DNA from 2 places in the Acinetobacter sp. SW-226 genome. Region 1 is predicted to be linked to the other one. Evidence: predicted binding sites of a transcription regulator. Region 1 holds the regulator's gene; the other holds the start of a gene.
The links. The regulator PhoB, encoded in region 1, activates phosphate uptake and scavenging genes when phosphate is short. The targets are predictions, from matches to a motif close to TGTCATNAANCTGTCATAA.
Positions count from the first base shown of each region.

Region 2: the regulator PhoB is predicted to act here: its motif matches at 4,266-4,284, upstream of ACZ8ZH_RS12445 (inorganic phosphate transporter).

Region 1 covers NZ_CM145752.1:88,418-100,588, reverse strand. The annotation lists gene ACZ8ZH_RS00400 (DUF445 domain-containing protein) at 1-462, shown strand, start outside; gene ACZ8ZH_RS00395 (methionine aminotransferase) at 575-1,732, shown strand; gene ACZ8ZH_RS00390 (MATE family efflux transporter) at 1,857-3,224, shown strand; gene ACZ8ZH_RS00385 (SDR family NAD(P)-dependent oxidoreductase) at 3,336-4,175, opposite strand; gene ACZ8ZH_RS00380 (TetR/AcrR family transcriptional regulator) at 4,377-5,075, shown strand; gene phoB (phosphate regulon transcriptional regulator PhoB) at 5,290-6,000, shown strand; gene phoR (phosphate regulon sensor histidine kinase PhoR) at 6,010-7,368, shown strand; gene asd (archaetidylserine decarboxylase) at 7,464-8,315, opposite strand; gene ACZ8ZH_RS00360 (sulfurtransferase) at 8,312-9,160, opposite strand; gene pncB (nicotinate phosphoribosyltransferase) at 9,332-10,534, opposite strand; gene ACZ8ZH_RS00350 (ankyrin repeat domain-containing protein) at 10,651-11,145, opposite strand; gene ACZ8ZH_RS00345 (catalase) at 11,288-12,171, opposite strand, start outside.
Region 2 covers NZ_CM145752.1:2,600,225-2,612,395, reverse strand. The annotation lists gene ACZ8ZH_RS12455 (hypothetical protein) at 1-51, opposite strand, end outside; gene metH (methionine synthase) at 217-3,903, opposite strand; gene ACZ8ZH_RS12445 (inorganic phosphate transporter) at 4,331-5,950, shown strand; gene ACZ8ZH_RS12440 (hypothetical protein) at 6,425-7,972, opposite strand; gene ACZ8ZH_RS12435 (rhomboid family intramembrane serine protease) at 8,368-9,027, opposite strand; gene nfuA (Fe-S biogenesis protein NfuA) at 9,188-9,826, shown strand; gene ACZ8ZH_RS12425 (FepA family TonB-dependent siderophore receptor) at 10,001-12,171, shown strand, end outside.

The DNA of each region.
Region 1 (12,171 bases):
GAACTGGCAGATGCCAACAGTACAGCCAGCCAACGCTTGAACCAAACCAAAGATGCTCTATTGGATAGTCCACAAGTTCTGAATTTTATTAGTGGTGCCGTCGCCATTTTATGTGATGCCATAAAACAAGATCTACAAAAAACCGACTCAGGCATTGCACACAACATCCGTGTATCCATTCAACAGATTGGTGAAAATATCATCTCCAATCAAGCTGTACGAGATCTACTCAATCAGCGTTTAAGCGGCATTGCAGTCAATCTAAGCGATCAATACAGTGAAAAAGTGATTCGTTTTATCAGTGAACGCATCCACGAATGGGACTCCAGTGTCATGATCGACAAAATCGAAAATGAAGTTGGTGGTGACTTACACATGATTCGAGTCAATGGCGTGGTGGTCGGTGCATTTATTGGCTTAGCGCTGGGGATTATTCGCGCGGCGGTTGAACTGCTCTTATAAAAGCAATCCACAAAAATGCATGCTTCACCCCTGCCCTACATGCAAAATTTGCATAAGAAAAAGTGGCCTACTGTGCTATTTTGGATGAATATTTAAATACTTATAAAGATTTATGCTTCAATTACCTACATCCAAACTACCCGCACAGGGCATCACTATTTTCAGCACCATGACTGCCATGGCACAGCGCTTAAATGCCCTAAATCTATCCCAAGGTTTTCCAGACTTCGAAGCCCCCTCTGAACTGCTGGATGCTTTAGCACAGGCCACACAAAGTGGGTTCAATCAATATGCTCCGGGCGATGGGGTCTGGTTATTACGCGAACAACTGGCACAGCAGTTTGCACAGCGCGATCAGATTCAGCTTGACCCGATGACTGAAATTACCATCACCCCAGGTGCAACCATTGGCCTTTTTGCCACCATTCAAGCCGTGGTTCATGCGGGCGATGAAGTCATCATTTTTGACCCCAGTTATGACAGCTATGCACCCAGTGTCGCTTTGGTTGGGGGTAAGGCCGTTCACCTCCCTCTGCATGCACCACATTTTTCGGTGGATTGGGAGCAGGTCAAATCCGCGATTACAGCCAAAACCAAACTGATCATTATCAACACACCACATAACCCGAGTGGTGCCATTTGGAACAAGCAAGATTGGCTCACCCTGATTGAACTGATTCGCGACACCAATATTTTAGTCCTGTCCGATGAAGTCTATGAACATCTAGTATTTGATGGTCAACGTCACTATTCGGCACTGTCTTTTCCTGAACTGCGTGAACGCAGTGTGGTGGTGGGTTCCTTTGGCAAAACCTTTCATGTAACGGGTTGGAAAACTGGCTACTGCATTGCCGCACCAGCACTCATGCAATTATTCCGACAGGTCTATCAGTTTGCCAACTTTTGCGGAGTCACCCCTGTACAACTGGCTTTGGCCAATTATATGCAACAACATCCTGAACATATTCAAAACTTAGCGGGATTCTATCAAGCAAAACGCGATCGTTTTATTGAGGGTTTAACTGGCTCACGCTTTCAATGGCTACCTTCTCAAGGCACTTACTTTCAAAATGTGGACTACAGCCACATTCGGCCCGATTTAAGCGATGTTGAATTTTGCCACTTTCTGGCAGAGCAGCATGGCATTGTTGGCATCCCTGTTTCGGTGTTTTATCAGCAGGCACCCGAAGCACTACGCCTGATTCGCTTTTGCTTTGCTAAGACTGACCAAACGCTGGCACAAGCGACCGAAATTTTGCAGAAAGTCTAATTTTTTGACCGCCACACTCTATTCGAAACTCGCCTTTGCTTACTGAAATACATCGGTTTTTCAGCACAGAACTATGCTAGGGTAAGACTGAAAAATGTAATAAAAATGACCTTCAGGATGACTTATGTCAGCACACAACCCATTGGTGCAACAACAAAAGCTATGGAAAGCCTTTTTCATTTTCTTGATGCCTTTAATTGCGACCAATATCCTGCAAAATCTGTCTGGAACCATCAACACTGTTTTCGTCGGACAGATGATGGGGGTACAGGCGATTGCTGCAGTTGCTGTTTTCTTCCCCATTCTGTTTTGCTTAATGGCATTCGTGATTGGTCTTTCTGCGGGTTCTACAGTCCTCATCGGCCAAGCGTGGGGCGCACAAAATATTGAGAAAGTTCGTGCAGTGGTTGGATCTACGCTATTCATGACCTTGATTGGAGGCAGTTTTATTGCCTTTTTAGGGGTAGTTTTCGCACGTCCAATTTTATCGGCTTTGGGCATAGATGAAAATGTCATGCACCTATCCTTGCCTTATGTACGATGGATGTTGGCTGGAAGCCCACTATTATTTATTTATATTATTTATACCTCAATTTTACGTGGTGTCGGTGACAGCACCACGCCACTCATCGCCTCTGGCATGACCATTTTGATTGGACTTTGTGTCACACCGATCCTCATCGCTGGCTATTTTGGTTTTCCTAAACTCGGGATTGTTGCACCTGCCATTGCAACAACCTTAGGTTTCGTTTCTGTTTTGGTGTTTTTATATTTCTATTTGGGCTATAAGCAGCACCCTCTAAGACTTGATGCACAAATGCTCAGCCATATTCGCTTTGACCGTCAACTGAGTAAAATTATTCTGCGTTTGGGGATTCCAACTGGCATTCAAATGATCACCACTTCCGTGGCAGGCCTTGTAATTGTTGGTCTGGTTAACCGTCACGGCGCAGATGCAACAGCTGCTTATGGCGCAGTCAACCAAGTCCTAAACTATATTCAATTTCCTGCACTTTCAATTGCGATTGCCGCATCCATTTTTGGTGCTCAAGCCATTGGTGCGGGCAAGTCCGAGTTATTGGCCAAAGTCACGCGTACAGCGCTCAGCATGAACATCATTATTACAGGCTCCTTGGTGGTGTTGGCCTACCTCTTTTCCAAATATCTCATGGCACTCTTTATCACTGACCATGCGGTAGTTGAGTTGGGGCAACAGTTGTTGTTTATTGTACTGTGGTCGATTTTATTCTTTGGTGCCAGCGCCATTTTTGCCTCCATCATGCGGGCTAGCGGTACAGTCACCATGCCAATGGTCATCAATATCGTGGCGATTATTGCGATCGAAGTGCCCTGTGCCTATATGTTTAGTGAATGGTGGGGACTACAAGGTATTTGGTATGCTTATGCACTGGCCTTTGTCAGCTTATGCATTATGCAAGGACTGTACTATCAATTGGTCTGGAAGAAAAAGACTATTGAAACGCTCATCTAAAATAGGATTTTTGCTGCCCTGCTTACACGCACGCCACGCATCATTCTTTCAGATATCCATCAAAAATGAAGCATAAAAAAACCCGCCAAGGCGGGTTTTTTTATCACGATATTAAGACTTTCTTTGGCTTAATTTGGTCGCAAAAGCGGTCACTTTTTGGTAGCCCGTCGGTAAAATACGCTGGATCAAATCTAGCGTTTTCGCATCATTGCCAATCAATAATCGGCGTTTATCTTTTTGCACCGCCTCTAAAATCTGGCGTGCCGCTTCTTCTGGTGGGCAGCGTAGTAGTTTATTGAAAGTCTGTGCAGACTTGTCTGGATTCATCCCGATACTACGCAAGCTGTCATTCACTTTGGCAGCATTGGCAATATTGGTTCGAATCCCGCCTGGATGCACACACAAAGCACTCACACCAGAGTTTTCCATGTCCAGCTCTTGGCGTAGCGACTCGGTAAAACCACGTACTGCAAATTTAGTTGCATTGTAGGCAGACTGGGTCGGTTGAGCAGTCAAACCAAACAAGCTTGAAATATTGATGATATGCCCATCGCCTGTTTTCTTAATAAACGGCAGAAATTCTTTGGTACCGTAGACCACCCCCCAGAAGTTGATCCCTACAATCCATTCTAGCTCTTCATAGGATGCCCCTTCTACCGTTGAACCCAGAGCCACCCCTGCATTATTAAAAATCATATTCACTGAACCATGATTCTGTACCGTTTCTTCAGCCCATGCTTTCATCGCCAAACGGTCAGAGACATCTAATTTTTTCGTGGTAACCCGTACATTGCTACCTTGCAGTAATTCAACTGTTTTCGCCAACCCTTGTTCATTGACATCACTCAACGACACATGACAGCCCGCCTTGGCCAATAAAAGTGCCAATTGTTGTCCAATACCCGACCCTGCACCTGTAATTGCTGCGACTTTATTCTTAAAATTCTTCATGAGATTTTGCTTATCCTTTATCTTTGTACATCGACTGTAGATGCTTTTTTTATAATTGACAATATCAATTGTCATAAATTTGATAGCTAAAAGTGTCAAGTCCATGAAAACCCAATAAAGATCTTTGCTTACGCATAGGTACAGAACTTGTTTATTGTTAAACTACAGCAAATCTTGGCTTTAATAGGGCGATGAAACCTGATGACTGCATCTGAACAAATACAACAAAACAGCGATCACAATAAAACCAAAGAACGCCAATTCAAAGGCTTATCACTTTCTGAGCGTAAACAGCTACGTCGTGAAAAACTGATTGAAGCAGGGATCGAAGCCTATGGTACGCACGGTTTTTTTGCTGTAACAGTGAAAGATATTTGTAATGAAGCCAAACTCACCGAACGTTATTTTTATGAATCGTTTAAAAAAAGTGAGCAACTGTTTCAAACCATTTTTCTAAAACTAATTGATGAGTTACAACACAACGTCATGCAAGCCATCATGCAAGCCTCATCTGATCCACATAAAATGATTGATGCTGGACTACGTGCTTTGCTCACCACACTAAAAGACAATCCCCGCATGGCACGGATTATTTATATTGACGCGATGTTGGTCCAAGAATTACATAATCAAGCCACCATTCATGAAACCATGACCCGTTTTGACCGAATGATTCAAGCCTTTGTGATGCTGATGATGCCGCAAATTAATCGTTCTGAACGTGAAATTTCACTGGTTGCGACAGGCTTGAATGGTTATGTGACTCAAATTGCAATCCGCTGGGTGGTCAGTGGCTTTAAACAATCCTTTGAAGAGGTTCTATCTTCAAGCCGTATTGTGTTTATTTCACTCTTAGAAACCTTTTCAGACCCCAATACACGTGCAAAACTAGATATCTAAGACGCTCAATTTGGATTGCATCTGCACTTTTAAATAAATTTTAGATTAAACTTCCATTAATTTTTTAATCAAATATGACGATTTTTTGTCACATTTTTTTGCAAATTTCATCAATCGTCTGTTTTTTGCAATGATACTGTCATAATTAATCTTTGTAATAAGCCTGTCATAAAATTAAAACGGCCTGCCGTTACCTACAATAGGATATTGCGTTGTGAAAGATGACTACATTTTAATCGTCGATGATGAACTTCCCATTCGAGAAATGATTCACACCTCGTTGGATATGGCAGGCTTTCAATGCTTACAAGCAGAAGATGCAAAACAAGCCCACCAAATGATTGTGGATCAGCGTCCTGCATTGATCTTACTCGACTGGATGATGCCTGGCGGGGTCAGCGGTGTAGATCTATGCCGCCGCCTGAAACGTGATGAAAATCTCTCTGAAATTCCAGTGATTATGCTCACGGCGCGTGGTGAAGAAGACCATAAAGTACAAGGTCTGGATGCTGGTGCAGATGACTACATGACCAAACCGTTTTCGACCCGTGAATTAGTTTCACGAATTAAAGCAGTTCTACGTCGTGCCAATGCCCTCAGTGGTGAAAAATCAATTGATGCCAATGGCTTAATCTTAGACCCTGTCAGCCAACGAGTGAGTTTCGGTGACCATATTCTAGATATGGGACCAACAGAATACCGTTTATTGGCGTTCTTTATGACCCATCCTGAGCGTGCTTATACCCGTGCTCAACTTCTTGACCAAGTTTGGGGTGGAAACGTGTATATTGAAGACCGTACCATTGACGTACATATTCGTCGTTTACGTAAAGTGCTTGAGCCTTATGCCGCTGATCGCTTTGTACAAACAGTGCGTGGTACAGGTTATAGATTCTCTACACGTGCGGATATCGCTCTAGGTTAATTTTCTTTTATGTATGAACCCTACCCAGTCCCAGAACTTGCACGCGAACATAAAAAAACGCGATACAGCAGTTTATGGGGCTTTGCCAAACAGGACTTACGTCTGCTTGCCTTTTTCTTGCTGATTGCGAGCTTGATTGGCTTTGGTGTTGGTTATTTTTGGACGTGTATCGCGGTTGCCTTTGCCGTTTTTTTTATTCTGCAAATGCGCTCTTTGTATTTGGTCAATGACTGGATTTCTAACCGTCCCTATGAAGTTCCACCCAACTTGGGGGGCATTTGGGGAGCACTATTGTTCAATGTCTACCGTGCCCAGCGCCAAGAACGAATCGTACAGGCGGAAATGGTCGGACTGATTGATCGAGCACAATCATCCTTGGTCGCTTTACAAGAAGCAGTGGTACTGGTCGATGACATGCAACAAATTGAATGGTGGAACCCTGCCGCAGAGCGTTTATTGGGCATTGAACAAAATGATCGTGGCCGCAATATTTTGACTTTATTACGCCAACCGAATTTTGTGGATTATTACAATAATATTGATGCTGCACCAGACGGCTTAAAAATGAAGTCATCCAGCTTTGATGAACATTATGTTCAGGTCAAAATGACTCGATTTGGGGGTGAAAGTCGCTTACTGGTCGCCTATGACGTGACCCGCATGCACAATCTTGAACAAATGCGTAAAGACTTTGTCGATAACATTTCGCATGAACTACGCACACCACTCACAGTACTCAGTGGTTATATTGAGACTTTTACAGACCAAGAAGACCTCAACCCACGTTGGAAGCGGGCTTTTGACCAAATGCAAGCCCAAGCCAAACGTATGAATGCCTTGGTGAATGATTTACTGTTATTGTCACGCTTAGAAAACGACAAGCAGATCGCAAAAAATCAAATCATTGATATGCCTAGTTTGATGAACCAACTCTATGATGATGCACATGCCTATAATATTGATTATGGTCATACGCTGAATCTTGACATTGACAGTCACTGCGACTTGATCGGTTCTGATATGGAGTTGGCCAGTGCGTTTAGTAACCTGATTACCAATGCCATCAAATACACACCAAAAGGTGGAACCGTGACCATGGGCTGGCACGACAATGGTGAACAAGCTTATTTCACGGTGGAAGATACAGGTATCGGTATTGATCCCAAACATATACCACGTTTAACCGAACGTTTTTATCGGGTCGACAGTGCACGTAGTCGACAAACGGGTGGCACAGGTTTAGGACTCGCAATTGTGAAACACGTGTTGATGCAGCACCAAGCACATTTAGAGATTGAATCTAAAGAAAACCAAGGCTCTATTTTTAAAGTGATTTTCCCCAAAGAACGCACCTATAATCCTGAATAAGCCTCTCTTCAAAAGTATGAAAAAAGCACCGATATCGGTGCTTTTTTGTCACTCATCTTCCGTTTAACAAAGACAGAGACCGAGAGCTGAAACGATTAAAGCGTGTGTCCCATCGCTTCGCCCATCACCACAGTCGAATTGGCTTTAAAGGCTGCATCCCAGGTCATTTTGTCTTTTTCAAACAGTACCACAGCGGTTGAACCCAAATAGAAGCGACCCAGTTCAGCACCTTTATCCAAGAACAGCTGATGCTGATTTAACTCTAAACGGCCCGTAGGTTTCACCTTGCCAGTTGCAACCGTTTCAATCCCCGCCACAATCATGGCACCGACTAAAACCACGGCCATACGACCGATTTCTGTATCAAATAAACAGACCATGCGTTCATTGCGGGCAAATAGGCCCGGAATATTTTCAGCAGTTGTTTGATTGACCGAGAACAATTCACCTGGCACATATAAGGTTTCAGTCAATGTCCCTGCAAATGGCATATGCACACGATGATAATCTTTAGGTGATAAATATACTGTTGCAAACTGACCATTTTTAAACGGTTCAGCCAACTGCGGATCCGCAATCAAATTATCAACGGTAAACTTCTGCCCTTTGGCTTGGAAAATATCACCTTCTACAATTGGACCCAGTTGCGAAATAGCCCCGTCGGCAGGCGACACAATGCTGGTCACATCAGTATCAATATCACGCACACCCTCTTTTAATGCACGGGTAAAAAACTCATTAAAAGATTTGAACTTCAGTGCATTACTTTGCTCCGCAATCGACATATCAATGCCGTACTGCGCTTTAAAAGCCGTGATGACTGCATTTTTCACAATCGGGTTTTCACTGGCTGCAACTTTACCCACGACACGTGATAATTGATGTTGCGGTACAACACGTTGTGCCTGAATGAAAATTTGTTTTTTTAAGCGTGATGTGAGGCTCAAGACGGCATCTCTCCGGTAATGATAGGACTGTCGAGGCGGTTGCCCCATTCACTCCACGCACCGTCATACGCCTGAATATTCCAACCCAATAAACGACCTAAAATATAAGCCAGTCCTGAACGGTGATGTGACTGACAATACACCACCACAGGTTCATTTAAGTTAAAACCCAATTGCTCTAAGCGTTGCTGCGTGCGTTCTAAAGGGTGCAATCTTAAATGATTTTCACGGTTAAGTGCAGTACTCCATTCAAAATGTAATGCATTTGGAATGTGACCACCGCGTCGCGCTGCAAGGCGGAGACCCGTATATTCATCTTCTGTTCGGCAGTCCCAGAGTTGGACCTGACTACTTTGAACTTTGTCTAATAACTCAGTATATTCAATTCGATACTGCTGTATTTTGGCTTGATCGACCTGTACCAAAGTACTAACAGATTCAAACTGCTCCACCTCAGACGTCGTTGGCAATCCTGCCGCAAGCCATGCATGAATTCCACCATTCAGCAGGCTAGTATTTTCAAAACCTAAGCAGTGTAAATTCCAAATCAAACGCCCAGCCCAAGCACCACCTTCATCATCGTAAACCACCACATGATGCTCGGGTGAAATATTCAGATAAGAAATCAGTTCTCGTAGCCCCTCAGCATCGGGTAGTAAACCCGTAGCCTGTTCGTCTTGGCGTACTAAAAATTTTGGCTTTAAATGCAAAGCATGTGGAATATGCAACTGGTCATAGACCGAGGCGCGACTTAAATCTACGATGCGTAGTTTTTCATTGCCTAAATGCGGAACCAACTGTTCTGCTTCTATCAGTAAGCCAAAATTAAAGGCAGAATGTGTCATATTATTTCGTATATTTTCAGGTCATGCTTTGATCTTAGCACAACTCATTTTTACAATTATTCTGATTTTTTGCATTCCTTTAGCAGAATTATAGATATCTCTATTTGTCTCATTTAAAAAGCGTAATGCCAAAATGAATTCTGGCATTACAAACACTAGAGTTATAGAAACTTATACCTCAGTAATCTCAAAAATTTGACGTAAATAGGCCAAAAAAGTATCGTTATCAGTCATGGTCTTACCTGGACTATCTGAAATTTTCGCAACCGACTGACCATTACATTCAACTAGTTTAAGCACAATATTTAATGGCGTTTGCCCCATGTCATTGGTCAAATTGGTGCCTATCCCGAAACTCACTTGAAAACGGTCTTTGAAATAGTTGTGTAAATCCCACGCTTTCTCTAAATTCAGTCCATCACTAAAGGTCAGCATTTTGGTTTTACTGTCAATTTTCAGCTTTTTATAGTGAGCATAGGCCTTATCGCCCCATTCATACGGGTCGCCACTATCATGACGCAAACCATCGAACAGTTTGGCAAAGTACAGATCAAAATCACGCAGGAATGCATCCATCCCCACCACATCCGTCAAAGCAATGCCTAAATCACCGCGGTACTCTTGTACCCACGTTTCCAGTGCTGATTTTTGGAAATTACGTAAACGTACATCCAACGCTTGGAAGGCTTGTAGGAATTCATGCGCCATGGTGCCAATCGGGGTAAGACCTAATTGCTTCGCAATTAAGACATTACTGGTACCACGGAAAATATGTGGTGCAGCTTGATTAAAGACTTCAATCACATGTTTTTGCCACGCCAGACTATAGCGTCGACGTGTACCAAAATCAGAAACTAAAAATGGGGGATCATTTGGGGTTTGCGATGTTTCATAGTGTTTTAATAAGGCCACTTTAGCTTGTAGTCGACGTTCGCCCTCAGCCATGACCTCATCTGTCCGAATACGACGGAAATACAACTCATTGACGATGGCAAGCACAAAGATTTCAAACATCATGGCTTGAACCATCGGCCCTTCAATCCGAATATCTAAACGACCTTGGTGATCAATACTGGCCACAATAAAACGACGTTTGAGTTGAAACAACTCTAAATAATCAACAAAGTCACTTTTGATAAAGCGCAAACCGCGTAGATATTGCAGTTCATCATCTTGAAAACGCAGTAGGCAAAGCAAATCTAATTGGTGATTTAAATCATCCAGAATGTCGACCAAAGGATAAACCGTGTCATCCAAATTACGGCAACGAAACTGGTACACACTATGTGCTTGAGGGAACTTATGCAGTACCACCTGTAGCATCGTAAATTTGTACAGATCAGTATCTAATAAGGATTGGATGATGGCAGACATATCATTTTCGGTTTTTAGCAACTTATTGCATTAAAGCACATTTTTTTAAACTGCATAGCCATGTTTTAGTAATTCACTAGTGCTATTCGACCAAGGTTCAAAGTGAAATGTGCTTTTTACTTTTGTTGAGACTCTGTTTCTATCCATTTTTCCAGCTGTTGTTCTTGACCAATCACTTTTGCAAATTCTCGTACTGTTTTTTGACCTGTCTGTTTGGCCTGTACATCACAATCAACTTGGCGTAGCTGATTGGCAATCGACCATTCCAACTTAAATATTGCCCCCATAAGAGCCGTATTGCCTTTGTGATCGCGTAAACATCGGTCAGCACCATGTATTAATAACAGCGTTACGACATCTTGATGACCATAATAACTGGCGATCATGAGCCCAGTAAAACCTGCGTGGTTTTTCTGATTGACTGGAAAACCATACTTTAAAAATTCACTCATCACATCTTGATTGCCAGTTCGAGCTGCAGCAAAAAATAGATCTATTAAAGCTTGTTGCGATTGCGCTAAGGATGCTGTCGAAGTCGTTTGTTCTGCATAGACAACCGAAGTACTTAGACTGAGCACTGCAACCATTAAACCGTTAAATAGAAATTTCATGACATATCTTCCACTGTTTAGCGGTTAAAAATACAATGCCTGTAAAACTCGCCCTAGGGTTGCAGGAAAGGTTCTGAGTTTTACAGGACTTTTGGGAGGTGACGTCCTCGCCCTAGTCACCAATTTTGTTCAGACGTGTCCATTAGTCTTGTAGCAATGCTGCTTTAGCTTCTACTTGCTTAAGATTTCCTTTGGTTGCCACAGTTAAACGTCTGCCATAATCTGCATCCGCTTTATAAAAATATGACAACATCACATTTTTGGTTTCTGGATCTTTGACTTGACCTAAGTCGGCCGCAAGGTTCCGAATCAAATCATTTTTTTCCTGTGTTGAATAAGAGCGGTATAACTCACCAGCTTGTTTAAAAGGCTGTTCTTTTTGAATCGCCTGTTGCAACACTTTTTCACCCAGAGGTGTATTCACAGCCTTGGCATGTAATACGACGGACTTAGGCTCGGCACGACTGGGTTCATAGTTCACATCAGAATCACGATGCGACATATTCATCGCGCCTTCCTGATTGTTATTTTGGACAGCGACAAGCGGACGGTTGACAGGAATTTGTTGATGGTTTGCTCCCAAACGATACATTTGCGTATCTGAATAAGAGAAAATGCGACCTTGCAACAAACGGTCTTCTGATGGTTCGATACCTGGGATTAAATTTCCTGGTGCAAAAGCTGATTGTTCCGTTTCATTAAAGAAGTTCTTTGGCATACGATTCAGTGTCAATGTTCCAACTTTGAATTCTGGAACTAAATGAGTTGGCCAAATTTTAGTTGCATCCAATGGATTAAAATCAAAATTATTTAAGTCTTTAGGATCAATCACTTGAATATACAAGTCCCATTTCGGGAAATGACCTGCATTGATATTGTTATACAAATCATTGGTTAAATGGTTGAAGTCCTTCGCCTGCATTGCAGCCGTTTCTTCCAGATTCATACCTTTTACCCCCTGCTTCGTACGGAAATTAAATTTCACGTACTTATATTCACCTTTAGCGTTATAAAGCTTAAAGGCAT
Region 2 (12,171 bases), 1.3 Mb from region 1:
ACATGCATTAGCCCATGTTGGTTCACTTCCAGTGAATGTCTGATTTGTCATAAGTTTTTATTAATGATCTTTACGGGCTATATTAATACAAATATTACTAAATTAATCCCTCCCAACCTCCCTTTGAAAAAGGGAGGAGCTGTCACGTAACTCATTTGATACGCAAAAGTTCCCCTCTTTGAAAAAGAGGGTTAGGGGAGATTTTTTTATTCTAAATTAAACAACCGAATCATCTAAATTCGGTGCTAACCAACGCTTCGCTTCATCCAGTGTCCAGCCTTTACGCTTGGCATAATCCTCAAGCTGATCTTGAGAAATCTTACCCACGTTAAAGTATTCACTTTCAGGATGTGAATAATAGAAACCACTTACAGAAGAAGGTGGCATCATCGCAAAGTGTTCAGTCAACTTCGTACCAATCTTTGCTTCCGAACCTAACCAGTCAAATAACACCGCTTTTTCAGAATGCTCAGGACAAGCGGGATAACCTGGTGCAGGACGAATACCGACATACTTTTCTTTGATCAATTCTTCATTGCCCAAAGTCTCATCGACTTTATAGCCCCAGAATTCTTTACGGATACGTTCATGCAAATGCTCGGCAAAAGCTTCGGCAAAACGATCCGCTAAAGACTGAACCAAGATTGCAGAATAATCATCACCTTTAGCTTTATATTCATTCGCCAATTCTTCTGCACCAAAGATTGATACCGTGAAACCACCGAGATAGTCAGTATTATCTTTCGAGGTGCTAATAAAGTCGGCTAAAGATAAGTTTGGTTTGCCTGTGACTTTATCCGACTGTTGACGCAAGTGTTCAAAAGTATGTGTGACATTCTGCGCTGTTTCATCAAACACGCTGACTGTATCGGCACCTGTACGTTGTGCAGGATATAAACCAAATACAGCACGGGCATCGAAACGGTTATTTTCGATCACATCTTTAAGCATGGCTTGCGCTTGATTATACAAATCCGTTGCAGCTTCACCGACAATCTCATCTTCTAAGATTTTCGGGAATTTACCTGCCAAGCTCCAAGAAATAAAGAATGGTGTCCAGTCAAAATATTCCACCAATGTTGCAAGTGGGTAGTTAGTGAGGACGTGTGTTCCCATTGTATTTGGAATTGGCGGCACATAGTTCGCATCGACTTTAAAGCCGTTTTCGATTGATTCGGCATAGCTGAGTTTAGCTGCTTTCGGTTGCTTATTGGCTAAGCGTTCACGAATCTTGGCATATTCAGCACGATGCTCAGCAATAAAGTTACCGCGCATTTCTTTTGAGAGTAGGGTGGTTGCAACACCCACTGCACGAGAGGCATCGGCAACATAAATCACTGCATCATTTGAATATTGCGGATCAATTTTAACCGCAGTATGCGCTTTCGATGTGGTTGCGCCACCAATCAATAAAGGAATAGTAAAACCTTTACGCTGCATTTCTTTGGCAACAAACACCATTTCATCTAAAGATGGCGTGATCAAGCCCGACAAACCGATGATGTCACATTTCTCATCAATCGCAGTTTGTAGGATTTTTTCCGCAGGCACCATTACGCCGAGGTCAACGATGTCATAACCATTACAGCCCAAGACCACGCCCACGATATTTTTACCAATATCATGTACATCACCTTTCACCGTTGCCATCAACACACGACCTTTAGATTGTGCATTGCCTTTTTCGGCTTCGATGTACGGGTTCAGCCAAGCTACAGCTTGTTTCATCACACGTGCCGATTTTACCACTTGAGGTAGGAACATTTTGCCTGAACCGAACAAGTCACCAACTACGTTCATACCATCCATCAACGCACCTTCAATCACATCGAGAGGGCGTTTCGATTGTAAGCGTGCTTCTTCAGTATCTTCATCAATATAGGTGGTAATCCCTTTGACTAAGGCATATTCAAGACGTTTTTCTACTGACTCATTGCGCCATTCAAGGTTTTCAGCTTCACGTTGTGCGCCACTATGACCACGGAACTTTTCTGCGACTTCAAGTAATTTCTCTGTTGCGTTTTGACCTGATTCACCTTGGTTTTGGTTCAGTACAACATCTTCGACCGCATCTTTAAGTTCTTTTGGAATATCATCGTAAATCGCCATTTGACCTGCGTTGACGATACCCATGGTCATGCCTTGCTTAATGGCATAGTAAAGAAACACAGAGTGAATCGCTTCACGTACAGGTTCATTACCACGGAATGAGAACGATACGTTGGATACACCGCCTGAAATCATGGCATGTGGCAAGTTTTGTTTGATCCAACCTGTAGCTTCAATAAAATCGACGCCATAGTTATTATGTTCTTCAATCCCTGTTGCGACTGCAAACACGTTCGGGTCAAAAATAATATCTTCAGCAGGGAAGCCCACCTCATTGACCAAAACATCATAAGAACGTTTACAGATTTCACGTTTGCGTGCAGCCGTATCTGCTTGACCCGTTTCATCAAATGCCATGACAATAACCGCAGCACCGTATTGACGGCATAGACGAGCCTTTTCAACGAACTCATCATAACCTTCTTTTAAGGAAATCGAGTTCACGACAGGCTTACCTTGTACACATTTTAAGCCTGCCTCAATGATTTCCCATTTAGATGAGTCAATCATGATCGGTACACGAGAGATATCTGGCTCAGATGCAACTAGATTGAGGAAATGTACCATCGCATTTTGCGAATCGAGCATCCCTTCATCCATGTTAATGTCGATAACTTGTGCGCCTGCAACGACCTGTTGCTGAGCTACTTCTAAAGCCTCAGCAAACTTTTCTTCACGGATCAGACGTAGGAATTTTTTTGAACCTGTAACGTTGGTACGTTCACCGACATTCACGAATAGTGAATCATCATAGATGTTAAATGGTTCTAAACCGCTTAAACGACATGCAGGTTTTGTTTCAGGAATCTGACGTGGTTTTATATCTTTTACTGCATTGTAAATGGCACGGATATGATCAGGCGTTGTACCACAACAGCCACCTGTAATATTGATTAAACCACTTTCAGCAAATTCTTTGATGAACGCTGCTGTTTGTTCAGGCGTTTCGTCATATTCACCAAAAGCATTTGGTAAGCCTGCATTTGGATGGGCAGATACAAAAGTATCAGCAACATCAGCAATCGTTTTTACGTGTGGACGCATCGCATCTGCACCGAGCGCACAGTTAAAACCAATTGAAAGTAAATCACCGTGGCGAACCGAGTTCCAGAAAGCCTCAGCGGTTTGACCCGTTAAGGTACGACCTGATGCATCGGTAATCGTGCCCGAAATCATGAGTGGAAGTTCATGACCAAGTTGTTTGAATACTTCTTTGACTGCAAAGATCGCAGCTTTACAGTTCAAGGTATCGAACACGGTTTCAATCAAGATGATGTCTGCACCACCTTCGATCAAGGCATGAGTGGCTTCGATGTAATTTTCTTTCAGTTCATCGAAAGTAATATTACGAAATGCAGGATCATTTACATTCGGTGAAATTGAACAGGTACGTGAGGTTGGGCCGAGTACACCTGCAACAAAACGTGGTTTATCTGGTGTTGAATATTTGTCACATGCCGCACGTGCTAGGCGCGCTGCTTCACGGTTGATCTCGGGAACGAGGTCTTCCATGTGATAGTCTGACATTGAAACACGTGTGCCATTAAAGCTGTTGGTTTCAATGATGTCTGCGCCAGCATCGAGGTAAGCTTCATGAATCCCTTGGATAATCTGTGGCTGTGTCAGTACCAAAAGGTCATTGTTGCCTTTTAAGTCAGATGCCCAGTCTGCAAAACGTTCACCACGATAATCTTCTTCTTCGAGCTTATGACGCTGAATCATGGTGCCCATTGCACCGTCAATAATGAGGATGCGCTCGGCAAGAAGTGCTTTTAAGGTGGCAAGTGTAGACATTCAAAACTCACAAACAGGTTTTCAAAACGTGCAATATTTTAGCAGAAAAGCATATTCATTTATGCTTAATTCAAGTGGTATTCGCTATATTGCAAATAAAAAAGGCTGATTTAGCTTTAGTTTTCACGAAAGTGAAATATAGGGCGTCTATGTTAATAGATGAAAATAAATAGAGATGAGGAAAGATTGATTTGAGCAGATTGTTACAGACAACACAGCCAAATGTAAGAAAATAATTCAGCGTAATGAGCACAGAAAAATTAAATTTTAAGCAAGCACAGTGCTTTCAAGGCCTATAGGCGATTTACTGCTGGTCTAAAATGAATCAATTATGAAAAAATTGGCTTCATGTGACACGCATTTGTCATATAATTGTCACAATTAAATTGAACAATAGGGGATATTGATATCCTCTTTAGCCGTCTGCATGAATTCTAATATTCCTCCTGTCCAAGATCAGGTGCACGTGACACAAGTCAAGTCGACAAATGTGCACGTACCTACGCCGAAATTTTTTATGCCGGTGTTTTTAACGGTCATTATTTCAACGCTAATTTATATTGGCTTTCAGCTTTCTGCTGACTTATCGCATGTTCCTGCACTGAATCTTTACTCTCTAATCCTTTTAGCGACGGCATTGTTCATTGCGTTGGGCTTTGAGTTTGTAAATGGTTTCCATGACACAGCCAATGCTGTGGCAACGGTGATTTATACCAATGCACTGTCAGCGCCAGTTGCGGTAATGTGGGCAGGTTTCTGTAACTTCCTTGGGGTTATGGTGGCAAGTGGTGCAGTAGCTTACGGTATTATTGCACTTTTGCCTGTCGAGTTGATTATGAATGTCAGCTCAGGTGCAGGGTTTGCCATGGTGTTTGCCATGTTGATTGCTGCGATTTTATGGAACTTGGGGACATGGTTCTTAGGCATCCCAGCATCAAGTTCACACACTTTGATTGGTTCAATCTTGGGTGTGGGTATTATGAACTACCTGATGCATTCAGGCAGTGGTGCTTCGGGTGTAGACATGGATCAAGTGATCAAAGTCGGCAAGGCTTTATTGTTTTCGCCATTGATCGGTTTTGCCTTTGCTGCGATCGTATTTTTGTTGGTTAAAACAATTTTCAAGCGTCAACTTGAACTATTTCAACCACCTGAAGGTAACAAGCCACCACCACCTCTGATTCGTGCTATTTTGATTTTTACCTGTACGGGTGTAAGTTTTGCACACGGTTCAAATGATGGTCAAAAAGGTATGGGTTTAATCATGCTGATTTTGATTGGTATTGTGCCTTTGGCTTATTCTTTAAATAAGAATTTGGATTCACAGCACATTCAGTCATTTGCACAGCTTTCGAATCAGACAGCAAATGTAATTTATACTCAGCATGACGATATCGCTGATGAAGAAGCCCGTGCAGTCATTACCCAATATATTCAAACTAAAGAAATGACTCCTGAAGTCGTACCTGCATTAGCAAGTTTGACTGATCATTTGGGTGAACGTGTTGGACATTATGGTGATTTAAAAGATATTCCAGAGGCAGAAGTTTCTTCTATACGTAATGATATGTACTTAAGTACGACAGCTTTCAAACGTTTAGATAAGGCAGATCAATTACCAGCGATGTCTGATGCGGAGAAAAAGACCGTTAAAGAATATCGTAGTAACCTCGATTCGTTCCTTCAGTATATTCCAAACTGGGTAAAAGTGGCTGTGGCACTTGCACTTGGCTTAGGAACAATGGTGGGGTGGAAGCGTATTGTAGTTACCGTGGGCGAGCGTATTGGTAAGAACCATATGACTTATGGTCAAGGTATGTCTGCAGAGTTAGTCGCTATGACTACGATTGCTGCGGCAGATGGTTTTGGTATGCCTGTATCGACGACCCATGTACTCAACTCTGCGGTTGCAGGGACCATGGTGGCAAATAAGTCAGGTCTGAACTTTGCAACTGTCAGAACCATTCTTTCGGCTTGGGTTTTCACCCTGCCAGCAACAATCTGTTTATCAGGTGGTTTGTTCTGGTTGTTCCTACAGTTTGTTTAATCTGTAATGTAAAGAAAAACGTTATTTGAAGTCATAATGCCAGTCAGTTCATAAACTGACTGGCATTTTCTTTTCAATTCTCGATTTTATTCAATATACGCTAACACTACTCACGATTTGAGCAGAAATAAAAGCATTGCATTTATTCGTAGTGCAAGATGCAGTCATTGGCATTCAAAATGGACTATTTTGTAATGCAAAGTTGTTTCGTATCTATAGATTGAACAGATTTTCTGTGGGGCGCATTGCACCGCAAAATGTTACTTCTACGATGCTTCACTTCTTACTTAGCGAATAAGACCTAAACGTTGCAGGAATAAACGAACGACCAATATTGAGCTTAGGAACACTAAGACCTCACAGTATAGGGTTAAAAAGTTAAGGAGATGAAGAGGAGGCTCCTTAACTGGTTGTCTCTAAGTTGAGGTTGTGTTTTATGTCCGTATGGCTGCCTAAGAGAGCAGCATTTGAGTCTTATTTTTTACGTTTTGCGAACACTTTTTCGAGTGGGAGCTTGTCCGCTGCAAAGCCATATAGTGCTGCAAAGGGTAGAGCAGTTCTTGCCAGATAAGCCACACGCCATAGTCCGCCGTGGTTTGCACCATGCATCATCAGTTCTAGAGGATGCTCAAGTTTGACCTCTGGATTCGCTACAGATTCAGGATTACGCAGGTCATGAACCCATAGAGCAGCCATAATTGCATTGGTTGTTTCAGGCTTAAATGCTTCAACGTCAAATAAGCTTGCACCGTTAAATGCTGCTTTAAGCAATGGATTTTTGGTGACAGAGTGCGTTGTAGTTGAAGGCGCAATATTGATGCTGACGCGTTGGCCTTGTGAGCGTGCCAGTGTTGCGCGCCACTGCTGAATGCGTTTAGCCAAGGCATAGTTAGGTCCTTGCTCAACCACTAAACAATCGGCAATACCGTATTCTTTATTATTGTCTGAGCTCACTAAACCATGTAAGTTTTTCTTAAAGAAGTATTGTCTACTAAGCGTTGAAATACTTTTGCTGAGCATTTGTTGCGTTTTAGAGCGGCCATTAAATTTTTGTTCAGATGCTGTGATCACTTCCTCAGGCACTGCATAAACATCGGTTGGTGTACACATATACATCAAACTGGTATCCGCTTTCTGTTTGCTGACATATTGCATAATCGCATCCATTGCCACAGAAACACGAACATGCTTTTCGCCATCCAGATACGCAATGGCAGCCAAGTCTAACTGATGTGGGTTTTGTGCTAACCACTGTGCGATCTCAGGAGTCTGCGTGAGAAGATTTGCGCCGGGCTTTTCCTTTAACACTGAAACAGGCGTATCCGCATTCAATGCTTCAACAGATGGAGCATATAAGGTGGCATTGCCATGTTGAATGGTGTCTAAAATTTTGCCCCATACGCGTGGATTGGGTAGATCTACCGCTACGATATTGGCTTTCCATTGCGATAACCATGTGAGAGGACCTGCTTCAGATGCAGCGCCAAAAAGCACCATGGTCCGATCAGATAAATCGAACCATTCTGGATGTTCAACGCAGGCAATCAGTGCTTGGGCATGACTTGGTTCAATCACCCCAGCCTCTAACCATATTTGGATTTGAGCGAGTAAGCTCTCACCTTTAAGCTGTGTGCCTTTATAAGGCACTGACCACTCAGGCAGAACAGTGCTTTCACCTTTGAGTTTAATAGTATGCAAGGGTGTTGTTTCAAGCGACATTACATCTTTAACAAGATATTTTTGATTGTCACGATAGAATTCAAAAACATGATGTGCCTTGTTTAATCCATCCTGAGCAATTTGAATAGGAGCTGTTTGATTGGCAATGCCTAACTCAACCAAGGATTTAAAATAGCGCGGATATTGTTTACGCCAGTTTTTCTCGGCCAACACCTCAACAGCAATTTGATGATCGACATTAGCTAGTGCTTCCGCAATAATTTCTTTTCCAGTGCGTGAAGTGCTGGCTTTTTGTGTTTTTGGATGAATTGGAAATTGAAGACCATCTAGGGGATTGGACATGCAAGAAATCTCACTGGCATTTGCTATTTATATACAGTTGTATACATTATCTATGCCAAATTGAATTCTCACTTGGCATTTCATACCAAATTTGTGTAAAAGTATGTGCAATATAAAGCCTTAGATATAGTAGACTTTTGCGTGAATAGTGATCTTTTAGGCTGGGTTACAATGGGCAAAAATCGTCATGACCAGATGGATAATCAAAATGATCAGGGCTGTAGACGATATGCCTTTCAAATGTTTGTATAGCACAGCCGATTAAAGTAAGGAACATCATCAATGTGATAAAGATAGATATGATTTTTATTGCAATCTCTCTCTTTCATGATTGTCCTGATTCTTATCTTAAAAGCATGGTCCGCCTGTGCTACGAAAATGTTATTGGATTTGTGTTATCGCCTGATCCAAGGTATATGTAGCCTGTCAACCCAGTTTCTAAATGGGAGCTGAGTCAATTTGCTTAGGAAATGCGGAATTAAACGTGGTTCTAAAATGACAGTCATAATTACGCCATAAGCTGCACCCCAGAGGTGAGCGCTATGATTGATGTTGGAGTTGCCTTTCTTGCCAGACCAGATGCTATAAGCCACATAGAGCACAGCAAAAATAATCGCGGGTACAGGAATAAAAAACACAAAAATCAGCTTCCAAGGCTCAAACAATACATAAGCGAATAGTACCGCAGAGACTGCACCAGAGGCGCCAAGGCTTGCCCAGCGCACATCATTTTTATGTTTTAAATAACTTGGTAAAATGGCGAAAATTAAACCACCCAAATAAAATAAAACGAAGCCTAAGTCATAGAAATATTGGCGGTAAAAACTTTCAATAATGCTACCAAAGAAAAACAGCGTGAACATGTTGAACAAAAGGTGCATACCATCGGCATGAATGAAGCCATGGGTAATGAAACGATCGTATTGTCCACGTTGCATTGCAGGTGGCCAAAAAATCAAGCGGTTCATGACATTCTGGTTTGAAAATGCCACCATAGAAATAATGACAGTAATAATAATGATTGTAACTGTATGATTAAAAGGTAAATGCAACATTTCTGAGATGTTCTACAAATGAATAACTTGTAGCCATAATGCCATTAAATTGATTGAAAAGATGAACTTTCACAATAAATCCGACAATTTTGGTTGATTTTTTTTCATTACCCCGCATCTTCAGTTAAAATAGCAGCTTCAGCTTGAGGAAATGATTGTTATGTCGACTGAGAACAGCAGCACTGCAGTTGCAGAGGAAATTCCAAACTTATTGATTACTCCAACTGCACAAGAGTATTTACGTGATTTATTAGAAAAACAAAATACACCTGGTATTGCTGTACGTGTATTTGTTGAAAATCCGGGTACACCACGTGCTGAATGTTGTATGGCATATAGCGCGCCTGAAGAAGTGATCCCAACTGATTATCGTCAAGATTATCCAGACTTTCCTGCATATATCGACACACCGTCTATTCCATATTTGTTGGATGCGGTGATTGATTACAATAAAGACCGTTTTGGTGGGCAATTGACATTCCGCGCACCGAATTCGAAAGTGCCACGTGTAGGTCCTGATGCATCAATTGAAGAGCGTATTACTTACATTCTTCAGTCTGAAATTAACCCAGGTCTAGCTGGTCATGGCGGTAACTGTGCATTGGTTGAAGTTGTTGAAGATGAAGAGCATGGTTTAACGGCTGTATTGAAATTTGGTGGTGGTTGCCAAGGTTGCTCAGCGATTGATGTCACCTTGAAACAAGGTGTTGAAACGACTCTGCAACAACACATTCCTGAGTTACGTCGTGTTATTGACCAGACGGATCATACGCAGGCAGAAGGCGCGTACTTCAAATAATTTTTAAACCATTTTACCAAATAACCTCCTTAAATTAGGGGGTTATATTTTATCTAAAGGTAAAATATAACTGAGAATAATTATCAATATTTATTGCAATATGTTTATCATTTGTTAAGATACCCTACGAAATTTACACAATCTCTCCTTCTTTTGTATTTGGGTGTATGCGTTATGGGTAAAAATCTGACGAGATCAACTTTGGCTTTGGCTGTTGTAGGGGCAATGAGTTCATTTGCGATGGCGAATGAATCGCTGACTACAGGGGCAGAAAAAGATACAACACAATTACAAACGATTGTATTAACGGCTGAGGAACAGGTTAAGCAGTCTCTAGGCGCATCTATTATTACGGATAAAGATTTAGAAAAATTACCTGTTGTAAATGATATTTCTGAATATGTACGTCGGATGCCTGGCGTAAATTTAACAGGCAATAGTGCAACGGGACAACGTGGTAATAACCGCCAAATTGATATTCGCGGTATGGGGCCAGAAAATACCTTGATTTTGGTTGATGGTAAGCCTGTGAATTCGAGAAATTCTGTGCGTTATGGCTGGAGAGGGGAACGTGATACCCGCGGTGACTCAAACTGGGTGCCTGCAGATGCGATTGAATCTATTGAAGTATTGCGTGGTCCAGCGGCTGCTCGTTATGGCTCAGGTGCCATGGGTGGTGTTGTTAATATTAAAACTAAAAAAGTCACAAACGAAGTTCATGGTTCGGTTGAGGTATTTACTAACCAACCTGAGAACTCAAAAGAAGGTTCGAGCCATCGAGAAAGTTTTAACTTGAGTGGTCCAATTATTAAGGACGTATTGTCTTATCGTTTATATGGAAATTATAACAAGACAGATGCGGATGCTGCAGATATCAACCCACTGACAGAAAGTGGTAGTCGTGCAGCAGGTCGAGAAGGCGTTGAGAATAAAGATATCTCAGGGCGTTTAGCTTGGCAGATTAATGATCAACAGAGCTTGACTCTTGACACTTCATTTGGTCGTCAAGGGAATGAATATACAGGTGATATTCAAAACAGTAATGCAGATGCAACCAATCCAGATTCTAGCTTTAGCAACATTGCGTACGTCAATGGATTGTTAGGTAAAGAAACTAATACGATGTACCGGGACAGTTATGCTTTAACCCATGAAGGAAAATGGGCATGGGGTGATACAAAATTATTGGCTCAATTTGATAAAACTAAAAATAAGCGTATTCCTGAGTCACTAGCTGGTGGGCCAGAAGGAAGTCCAAATTCATTTGATAAAAAAACGTCGGTGCTAGATACCACACGTTTTAATGCTGAAACCAATATTCCATTGGATATATTTCTTCCTCAAGCACTCACCTTGGGCGCAGAGTGGGTTGAAGATAAGTTTAGCGATGCAACCAGTACAGTACAAGCAGATGCCTCTGGTTTGGTCCAGTTGCCATCTGATCGTACTCACATGAAATCACGAATTGCTTCTGCATACATTGAAGATAACTTTAAAGTAACTGATACAACAGATTTGGTCTTGGGAGTTCGTTTTGATGATCATAGTAAGTCTGGGTCAAACTGGAGTCCAAGTTTAAACATTACCCAAAAACTTGGAGATTACTTCACTTTAAAAGGTGGTATAGCAAGAGCATATAAAGCGCCAAATATGTATCAAAATGCAGAAGGCTACTTACTCTTTACACGTGGGAACGGTTGTCCTGACACCACAGCAACGGCTTCGGGAAGTTGCTATTTAGTTGGAAATGCAGACTTAAAACCTGAGACTTCTATTAACAAGGAAGTGGGTATCCAGTTTGAAAAAGATATTGTGAATGCAAGCTTAACGTGGTTCCGTAATGATTATAAAAACAAAATCACATCAGGTGACGAAGTTGTTGGAACGACAACCGTAGGTTCAACAACATATCATTTATTAGAGTGGACCAATATTCCAAAGGCTTTAATTCAAGGTCTAGAAGGAAGTGTTAGCTTAGATTTTGGTAATATTAATTGGACAAACAACTTTACTTATATGATGGATTCAGTGAATAAAACCACTGGAAATCCTTTGTCAGTTGTACCTAATTACACGATTAATTCGATTTTCAACTATGATATTACAGATCAATTTGATGTGAATTTCGTTTATACCCAATATGGTCGCCAAAAACCACGTCAATTTGCTGAAACGCGTAATACAACGATGAACACGAAAAGTGTGCCAAGCTATGGTATCGCAGGGATTAATGTTGGATACAAATTTACAGATCAATTTAGCGGTCGTTTAGGTGTGAGTAATTTATTTGATGAGCAACTTGTTCGTAATAATGACTTGAACCAAACCTACAACGAACCAGGTCG